2 regions of the Paenibacillus sp. FSL M8-0142 genome follow, and region 2 is predicted to be linked to the other one. Evidence: a T-box and tRNA genes for the amino acid it is inferred to sense, from the RefSeq annotation. Region 2 holds a T-box; the other holds one or more tRNA genes.
What was found. A T-box is a leader RNA that pairs with one kind of tRNA and senses whether it is charged. The one in region 2 lies ahead of argS (arginine--tRNA ligase), so its partner is inferred to be a tRNA-Arg.
Positions count from the first base shown of each region.

Region 1: it encodes a tRNA-Arg, which carries the amino acid that the T-box ahead of argS (arginine--tRNA ligase) is inferred to sense. The anticodon was not compared.

Region 1 is NZ_CP152008.1:6,437,086-6,441,510, reverse strand. Features, by position in the region: gene NSQ46_RS29035 (DUF4163 domain-containing protein) at 1-397, shown strand, start outside; gene NSQ46_RS29030 (hypothetical protein) at 693-1,139, opposite strand; gene clpP (ATP-dependent Clp endopeptidase proteolytic subunit ClpP) at 1,281-1,877, opposite strand; tRNA gene NSQ46_RS29020 (tRNA-Arg) at 2,042-2,116, opposite strand; gene NSQ46_RS29015 (sugar-binding domain-containing protein) at 2,380-3,423, shown strand; gene gap (type I glyceraldehyde-3-phosphate dehydrogenase) at 3,542-4,425, shown strand, end outside.
Region 2 is NZ_CP152008.1:4,885,919-4,890,343, forward strand. Features, by position in the region: gene NSQ46_RS22500 (hypothetical protein) at 54-893, opposite strand; tRNA gene NSQ46_RS22505 (tRNA-Arg) at 1,254-1,327, shown strand; partial or broken gene NSQ46_RS22510 (EamA family transporter) at 1,507-1,934, shown strand; T-box leader at 1,990-2,216, shown strand; gene argS (arginine--tRNA ligase) at 2,281-4,146, shown strand; gene NSQ46_RS22520 (hypothetical protein) at 4,288-4,425, opposite strand, start outside.

The DNA of each region.
Region 1 (4,425 bases), 1.6 Mb from region 2:
GGGTGAAGACAGCTTCCCTTATGCCTTCGAAGGCAATTTTGTGGTCCACTACAACAAGGACGGCTTGCTGAGTGTTACGGCGCATGATTATTCCTATCTCGGCGGCGCGCACGGCATGACCTTCAAGAACAGCTTCACGTTCTCCCTGAAGGATGGAAAGCTGCTGAAGCTTGGCGATTTCATCGACCTGAAGGGCAAGAAGAAGAAGCTCGACAACCGCGTCTTGAGCGAGTTGAAGAAGGGCGGGGGCTACCTTGGCGGATTTGAAGGAGTTCCGGAAGATGCGGAATTCTATCTGAAGGATAACGCCGTGGTCCTGTACTTCCAGCTGTATGAATACACGGCTTATGCCTACGGCTTCCCTGAATTTGAATTGAAGCTGAAGGAATGGAAATAAGGATGGGAACCGCAGGTTCTGAACCATGGGATAACTGAATCCTAGGGGGCGCGAGGCCTGTGACCGTTTGATACACTGTGCTGTAAAGATGCAACAATGTGCCGGAATGCAATCAGAAATCCCTTGGATGGCAGCCTGAGGTTAACTTCAGGCCTAGCGGCCAAGGGATTTTTTCATGCGTAGGGCATGGCGGCGGGTTCTACATCACAGTTGGGTATAGCTAATGAGACGGATCTGGGCATTTACAAGCTCATGAACCAATTAGGAATCCATCCTGAAGAGATCCGATAGAATCTCATGTTGTTTGTTCGGGAGCCCTTCGTCTGAAGCGGAAATGTCCAATTCCGTAACCAACAAGACCGGCTCCCCAAGCAACGACCGCATGGACAAGCGGATAAACAGTCTCCTCCGAGTGACCGGTGTAGTGGACGAGCCCGTAAAGGGGAACGGCGTACAGAAGGACGAATGGAACGAGAATGACGTAGAGCTTCAGCAAGTAGCCGACGACCATGAAGAACACGCCGACGAGCCAATAAGCCGAGAACCAGCGGGGGTAGAATGTCTGATTGGTATACCCCATCACAAAACCGGAGAACAGAAGCAGAAGGACAAGAACAATGGAGGCAACTCCATGTATCGCATGCGGATCGGCGCCGGTAACGGCTCGCTCCAGGTTCATGATCAGAAACGGAAGATGGATGAGCACGAGCATGAAAACAAAGGATATTTTTGAACCGATCATAAGGACCTCCCTGTATATAGGAATCAACAATACAATGATACCAGAAATAACCATGGAGGGCTGGGTTGGTCAATATGTTCTATGCTGACATAAAAAAGGCATGCACCTTTACGTGTGCATGCCTTTTGCATGTATTGCTTCTTATAGTCCTTGCGAAGGCGTCTTCTCCAACACTTGGTCGACGAGACCGTATTCTTTGGCTTCTTCAGCCGTCATGAAGTAGTCGCGGTCGGTATCCTTCTCGATCCGCTCCAGCGGTTGGCCGGTGCGCTCGGCAAGAATACGGTTCAGCTTGTCGCGCATCTTCAGAATGCGGCGTGCCCGGATTTCGATATCCGTTGCTTGACCTTGTGCGCCGCCAAGCGGCTGGTGGATCATGATTTCGCTGTTCGGCAGCGCGTAGCGCTTGCCCTTAGCGCCTGCATTCAGCAGGAATGCACCCATGGAGGCGGCCATACCGACACAGATGGTCGAGACGTCCGGCTTGATGAATTGCATCGTATCGAATATTGCCATCCCCGCGGTGATCGAACCGCCAGGGCTATTGATGTAAAGGTGAATATCCTTCTCCGGATCCTCTGCCGACAAGAACAGCATTTGGGCAATGATGGAATTGGCGACCACGTCATTGACGTCGGAGCCGAGGAAGATTATGCGGTCTTTCAGCAATCTGGAATAGATGTCGTATGCCCGCTCGCCGCGGTTGCTTTGTTCAACGACCATAGGTATAAAACTCACGTGAAAAACCTCCTCATTAAGTGCATCACTAATAAATACTGTTACCGTATTACCCACATGATAAACAATTTTAATCAAAAAGTCAAAGATAGTCAAACTATTGGGTAAAAAAAAGAGCCGTCATGGGCACTTTCGGGTAATTCATATATGAGAAAATTTAAAGATGGCGCGCCCGCGAGGAATCGAACCTCGATCTCAGGCTCCGGAGGCCTACGTCATATCCATTGGACCACGGGCGCATATAAAAAATCAGCAACGAAGATGATTATACCCTATCTAATAGAAAAACACAAGAGCGGATAAAACATTGTTTTGATATATAGAGAGGTTTCGATTTGGCCATAATGTATAAGAATGATGGTTGCAGAGAAATATACGTTCGGACACTTGCAACCTGCATCATTATTGGTTAGAATAGGGGTGGGACTTAAAAGGTTATCCCGGGACATTTTACGTCCAACCGATAGAAGAGCCGAGACGAAAGTTTGCAGGAGTGGAATGCATGCGTAACCTATTAGAAATACAAGAGCAGCTTCTGCCCGATTTGATGGACACCTTTAAACGAAGGTACACGATCCTCCATCAGATCAAGCTGTCCGGGCTGGTCGGCCGACGAACGCTGGCGTCATCCTTATCGATGACGGAACGGGTTCTGCGGGCTGAAACCGATCTTCTGAAAGCGCAGGGACTGATCGAGATTGAGACGCTCGGTATGCGGATCAGCCATGCAGGACTGTGTCTCCTCGAAGAACTGGAGCCGCTCATGAAGGATTTGTTCGGGCTGGTCGAGCTTGAGGAGAAGATCAAGAAGGCCTACGGACTCCGCAAGGTTGTCGTCATTCCCGGTGACAGTGAATCCTCTCCGGAAGTGAAGCGCGAGCTCGGACGTGCCGGAGCAAGAACACTGCTAAGCTTCGTCGAGAACGGCGATACGATCGCCGTCACGGGTGGATCCACGCTCGCCGAAGTCGCGGAGCAGATGTCACCGCTTGCGGCAGGGCCTCTGAAAGGCACATGGTTTGTGCCCGCACGCGGCGGTCTCGGAGAGAGCATGGAAATTCAGGCCAACACAATTGCTTCCAAGATGGCGAAGCGCGTGGGTGCCGAATATCGTCTGCTGCACGTGCCTGATCTCCTTAGCGAGGATGCCTATCAATCCCTAGTGCAGGATCAGCACATCCAGGAGATTGTGGATGTCATCCGACGTTCCCGGATCATTATCCACGGGATCGGCGACGCGATGGAAATGGCCAGAAGACGCAAGCTGGACGAGGACTCGATCCGTAGCCTCCAGCAGGATGGGGCGATTGCCGAATCCTTCGGATACTACTTCAGCGAGGAAGGCGCGGTTGTCCACAAGATGCTGACTCTCGGGCTCCGGCTGGAAGACATCATGCAGACGGAGACGATCATTGGCATTGCCGGCGGCCGAAGCAAAGGCAAAGCGATTCATGCCGTGCTGAAATTCGGGCACGAGGATATCCTCGTTACGGATGAGGCGGCTGCGCTGGAGGTAGAGAAGGAGATCGATGCAGCGGCATCGTAACCTTACGGTCCGGCAAGCATACAGGTGCAAGGCCTCGTTATTCTTTATCCCGTTGTCTTGATCGGCTTAACGGCCGGTCTTGAATATATTAATTTTACAAATATGGAGGGAACTACTCATGGTTAAAGTAGGTATTAACGGTTTTGGACGTATTGGACGCAACGTGTTCCGTGCTGCGCTGAACAACAGCGAAGTAGAAATCGTTGCAATCAACGATTTGACGGACGTAAGCACGCTGGCTCACCTTTTGAAATATGACACGACTCACGGAAGACTGAATGCAACCGTTGAAGCTAAAGAAGGCGCACTGGTTGTAAACGGCCGTGAGATCAAAGTATTTGCTGAGCGCAACCCTGAAGCATTGCCTTGGGCTGAGTACGGCGTAGAAATCGTTGTTGAGTCCACGGGTATCTTCACAGCGAAAGAGAAAGCTTCCGCTCACCTGAAAGGCGGCGCTAAGAAAGTTATTATCTCCGCTCCAGCTACGGACGAGGATATCACTATCGTTATGGGCGTTAACGAAGAGAAATACGATGCTGCTAACCACACCATCATCTCCAACGCTTCTTGTACAACCAACTGCTTGGCTCCATTCGCTAAAGTTCTCGACGAGAAGTTCGGCATCGTGAAAGGTATGATGACTACCGTTCACTCCTACACGAACGACCAGCAAGTGCTTGACCTTCCGCACAAAGACCTGCGTCGTGCTCGTGCAGCTGCTGAGAACATCATTCCTTCCACAACAGGTGCTGCTAAAGCGGTTAGCCTGGTTCTGCCGCAATTGAAAGGCAAGCTGAACGGTATGGCAATGCGCGTACCTACGAAGAACGTTTCCGTAACGGACCTCGTTGTTGAGCTGTCCAAGAACGTTACGCAAGAAGAAGTTAACGCAGCGCTGAAAGCAGCTGCTGAGGGTCCATTGAAAGGCATCCTGAACTACTCCGACGAGCCGCTCGTATCGAGCGACTACAATGGCGATCCTGCTTCTTCCACGATCGACGC
Region 2 (4,425 bases):
TTTTCAAGGGCGTACCCTTATGGAGCGATACCGTAAACGTTTTCCATCTCTGCCTATTCCTCCGCCCCGGCAGCTACGAATTGCTTTAACGAACGGTATGCTCCCTCATAGCGAAAACGCATGGTGTCCGTAATTCCGTACAACGGCCGGATTTCGTCCTCATTCCGGAACCCTTTTAAACTCTCCGACACGATGTCGTGCAATGCTGCGGCCCAAATATCGAGCGTAGACTCATCCTCGTCGAGCATGGACTCGTAATCCAAGGTTCCGTAAATGGCCATAATGAACTGCGACCATAATTCCTGAGCGAAATAAAACAGCGTCGGCTCGTGAACCTCTGTCTGATCGGCAACGCGTTCCAATATTTTCGTTATTGCAGGCGGGAATTCCGATGGATCGAGCGGTACCGAGTCAATCTCGATTTCGACGGCCTCCTGTCCTCTCTTAAGCGTTACGCTCCCTTCCATGCCACGTCTGCGCAGCGTCTGCAGCACGCGGAATTGGAGCAGAGGATGAAGCGGGGTCTCGCTAAGCCAATCCGCTAGAGCCGCATCGATTTCCGGACGGTCCAGATAGGCCAGCTGTTCAAGCGCAAGGATCGTCTGCTCGGTCAAAGGTCCGTTCATGACCGAAGCGAGAAGTTTATCCGCATATCCTGCATCCTGTGCTACCTTATCGTTAACCATCTGGCGGGTCATTTCCGCTTCGTCCGGATCGTCGATCTCCTCGGTATCGGCATCATTCTCACGGGGCACGGCTGCTTCGGGGAAGGCTGCCTCCAGCCATTCCAGAAGGGCCCGCCATTCCTCATAGTTCCGCTCATTCTGTCCGCTGCATTGCAGCAGAAACCGCAGCACCTCCATCGCTTCGCCGTACCGTTCATTCTCGAGCATAACCGTTAGCTGAATCTGATAATAATCCAGCGTCTTCGGAAACAGGATGATGTTCTTATCCTCTTGTTCGGGGGAGTAAGAGTCCTTGATAAGGACACCTCCTTTCTAGTCCTGTTTTTAATATTCGTTGATTATAGCATATGTACCGCCAAGATTAAAAAAGCGCGGGTTCCATGGGTTCCTTCTCTTACTTAGAGGGATCGGGATCACCGATCAAGTAAAGAGCAACCGTATTTTATCAATATAACCCCGGATTGCCTAGTCATAATCTAATCGCATCAAAAATCTTCTATTCTCAAAAATATATAGTTGAAATATTCCAGAGCATATGATAATATATTTTTTGCTTGAAAAAAATGTGTCCCAGTAGCTCAGCTGGATAGAGCAACGGCCTTCTAAGCCGTCGGTCAGGGGTTCGAATCCCTTCTGGGACGTAAAAATAACACCGCCTTAGGGCGGTGTTTTTGCGTTCCTTGGGATCCTTTTTGCGTTCCATGGGATACCCAAATTAAAAAATAATGGCTTTTTCCCAATAACCCTATACTATAAAAAAAGAATCCCTGTCGGATTCGAAAGTGATGCCAAGCTACATACATAAAAGAGGAGGATGCGTATGCCTTTGTGGCTTATATACGCGCTGCTGTCTGCCGTAGCCGCTGCGCTCGTGGCCATCTTCGGCAAGATCGGCCTGCAGAACATCGACGCGAATTCCGCAACCGCTATACGATCAGTCATCATGGCTTGTTCTTGCTCGGGGTCATAGCGGTTCAGGGAAAATTCTCGCAGCTCGGCGACATTCTAACGCAGAAAAAGGCGCTCAGCTTCATCGTGCTCAGCGGAATTGCCGGTGCCTTATCATGGCTGTTCTACTTCCTGGCACTGAAGTACGGCAAAGTATCGCAGGTAGGGCCGATCGATAAATTGAGCGTCGTGATGGCGGTCATTCTTGCTTTTGTTTTTCTGGGTGAAAAAATTTCCTGGATCAACGCAGCCGGCGTTGCTCTGATTGCTGTCGGCGCGCTGCTGGTTGCGGTGAAATAAAAATCGTATTGCTTTTCGAAGCAGATTGGTTATAATATGGAAAACTCGATCATTTTGATGTTCTGTGATTGGGAGAGTAGCTGCACGCGCTTCAGTCCAAGCGAGCCGGGACAGGTGGGAACCGGTACGAAGCCGCCAGTGAAACGGGCCCAGGAGACGGTTATCCGAAACTTTCAGTAGGGTGACCCGGCTTACACCGTTATCGTAGCAAAGGGGTCAGCCTTCCAATTTCGGGGGTTGACAACAAGAGTGGTACCGCGAGCATAAGTCCTCGTCTCTTAGGAGACGCGGACTTTTTTATTTTTTCAGACATGGTTGTCACTGTTAAAAGGGGGATTTCACCATTATGTTAAGTCACTTTATCATTGAAAGCCTGGAACAAGCCGTAAGCAAGGTGTGCCAAAGCTTCGGCACGAAGCTGCCGGATTCCGTGCAGGTCCGTATCGAGCAGCCTGCGAGCATGGAGCATGGAGATTATGCGACCAACATCGCCATGCAGCTTGCCAAAGTTTTGCGCAAGGCACCCATTGAAATCGCCGGGCTGATTCAGCAGGAGCTTCATCAGCATGAGCCATTCCTCGAGCTTATAGCTTCCGTAGAAGTCGCGGCACCGGGCTTTCTGAATCTCCGCATCCGCTGGGAGGCGTGGGCGGGACAGCGTTTCGAGCTGCCTGCTGCCCCGGATGAAAAAATCGTCATTGAACACACATCCATCAACCCGAATAAATCGGCACACATCGGCCATCTGCGAAATTCTTGTATCGGCGACACGCTGGTCAGATTGATGAGAAGGCTCGGTTATGAAGTCGAGGTCCATAACTATATCGACGATCTGGGGAATCAGCTGGCAGATACGGTCGTCGGTCTTCTTCATACTCCGCTCACACAAGAGCATGCCCGGTTCGGGGATTATTGCTGGGATGTATACTCTGCCACCAATCGGGCTTATACGCAGGATCCTTCGCTCGTGCAGCATCGAACCGAAGTGCTTCACGCTCTGGAGGAAGGACACCAGAACTTGGCGTGGATCGGACTCCTCGTGGCGGAGCGGATCGTTAAAGAGCATTTGGAGGAGATGAAGCAGTTCGGCATCGAGTATGATCTGTTGGTGTGGGAGAGCAGCATCGTAAGAGAGGGCTTCTGGGATTATGCATTCGAGCTGCTGAAGAATACGCCGCTGTTCCAGCAGGAAACCGAGGGCAGGCTGGCTGGATGCTGGGTGCTGAAGCAATCCGGCGGCGAAGACGCTGCGGGAAATCCGGAGGCCGAGCACAGCATGGATAAGGTGCTTGTCCGCTCCAACGGCATTTTGACCTACACGGCCAAGGACATCGCGTACCACTTGTGGAAATACGGGGTTTTGGCCAAGGATTTTGCCTACAAAAAATTTACGGAGCATGTGTGGACAACAAGCGCTGACGGCGAGCAGCAGCCGTTCGGCAAAGCCTCTATGGTAATCAATGTTATTGATTACAGGCAGCAATATCCGCAGGCGATGGTCAAGCAGGCGCTCGAAAGCCTGGGGTTCGTCAAGGAAGCGGAGAAGCTCCGTCATGTGAGTTACGGGGTCGTTTCCCTCAGTCCGTCGGCTGCTGCTGACCTAGGGATTGATACGAGTGACGGCAAGGCCTCCTACGCGATGTCCGGGCGTCAAGGGATCGGTATTAAAATTACGGAGCTTATCGATCAGGTGGAGAAGGTCATTGAGGAGACCCGCTCGGATAAAAACGGACTGTCCAGCCGCGAAATCGCGATCGCCTCCATCCGTTACTACCTGCTTCGCTTTGCACTACAGACCGAGGTCGTATTTGATCTCAAGCAGGCTACCGAAATATCCGGCAATACGGGAGTATACCTGCTCTATTCTTATGCACGAGCGCTGAGTGTACTGAATAAAGCGAAGGCATCCGGTGTGGAGCCAGTAAGACCTGTACATTTTCCTGCCATGGAAAAAGCCGAGCACGCCTTGCTGAGACATATCAGCACTTGGCAGGACACCCTCGTCACGGCCGGACGCGAGCTGTCTCCAAGCGCCATTTGCAACTTCACTTACGAGCTGTGCTCATGGTTTAACAATTTTTATTCGGCATGCCCGATCCTGAAGGCGGAGGAGGAGGTCCTCCAATTCCGTGTATGGCTGACCTCGGTGTTTAAAGAGACGCTGGGCGATGCGCTGGACGTCCTCGGGCTGCCTACGCCAAGCCGGATGTAAAATCGCATGCAGAGCATCCGCCCGCTCTCCTTCTTCCTAGAAACTTGCCTGGTAAACGCTTAGGCTTTTAGGTTCTAAAGGACCATGAATCAGTCCTCAAAAAATAGCCGCCATCCCGATGGATGACGGCTATTTCCCCTTCTATTGCAGCCCTCTAACCGTAAGCTTAACCTGAATCTTCCCGCCTGTCAGAGGTTCTTCTTGAATGGTCCAATTAACAGCGAGCGTATCCTTCAAACGGCCCAGCTGATCCTCCGTCAGCTGCAGCTGATCTATGAT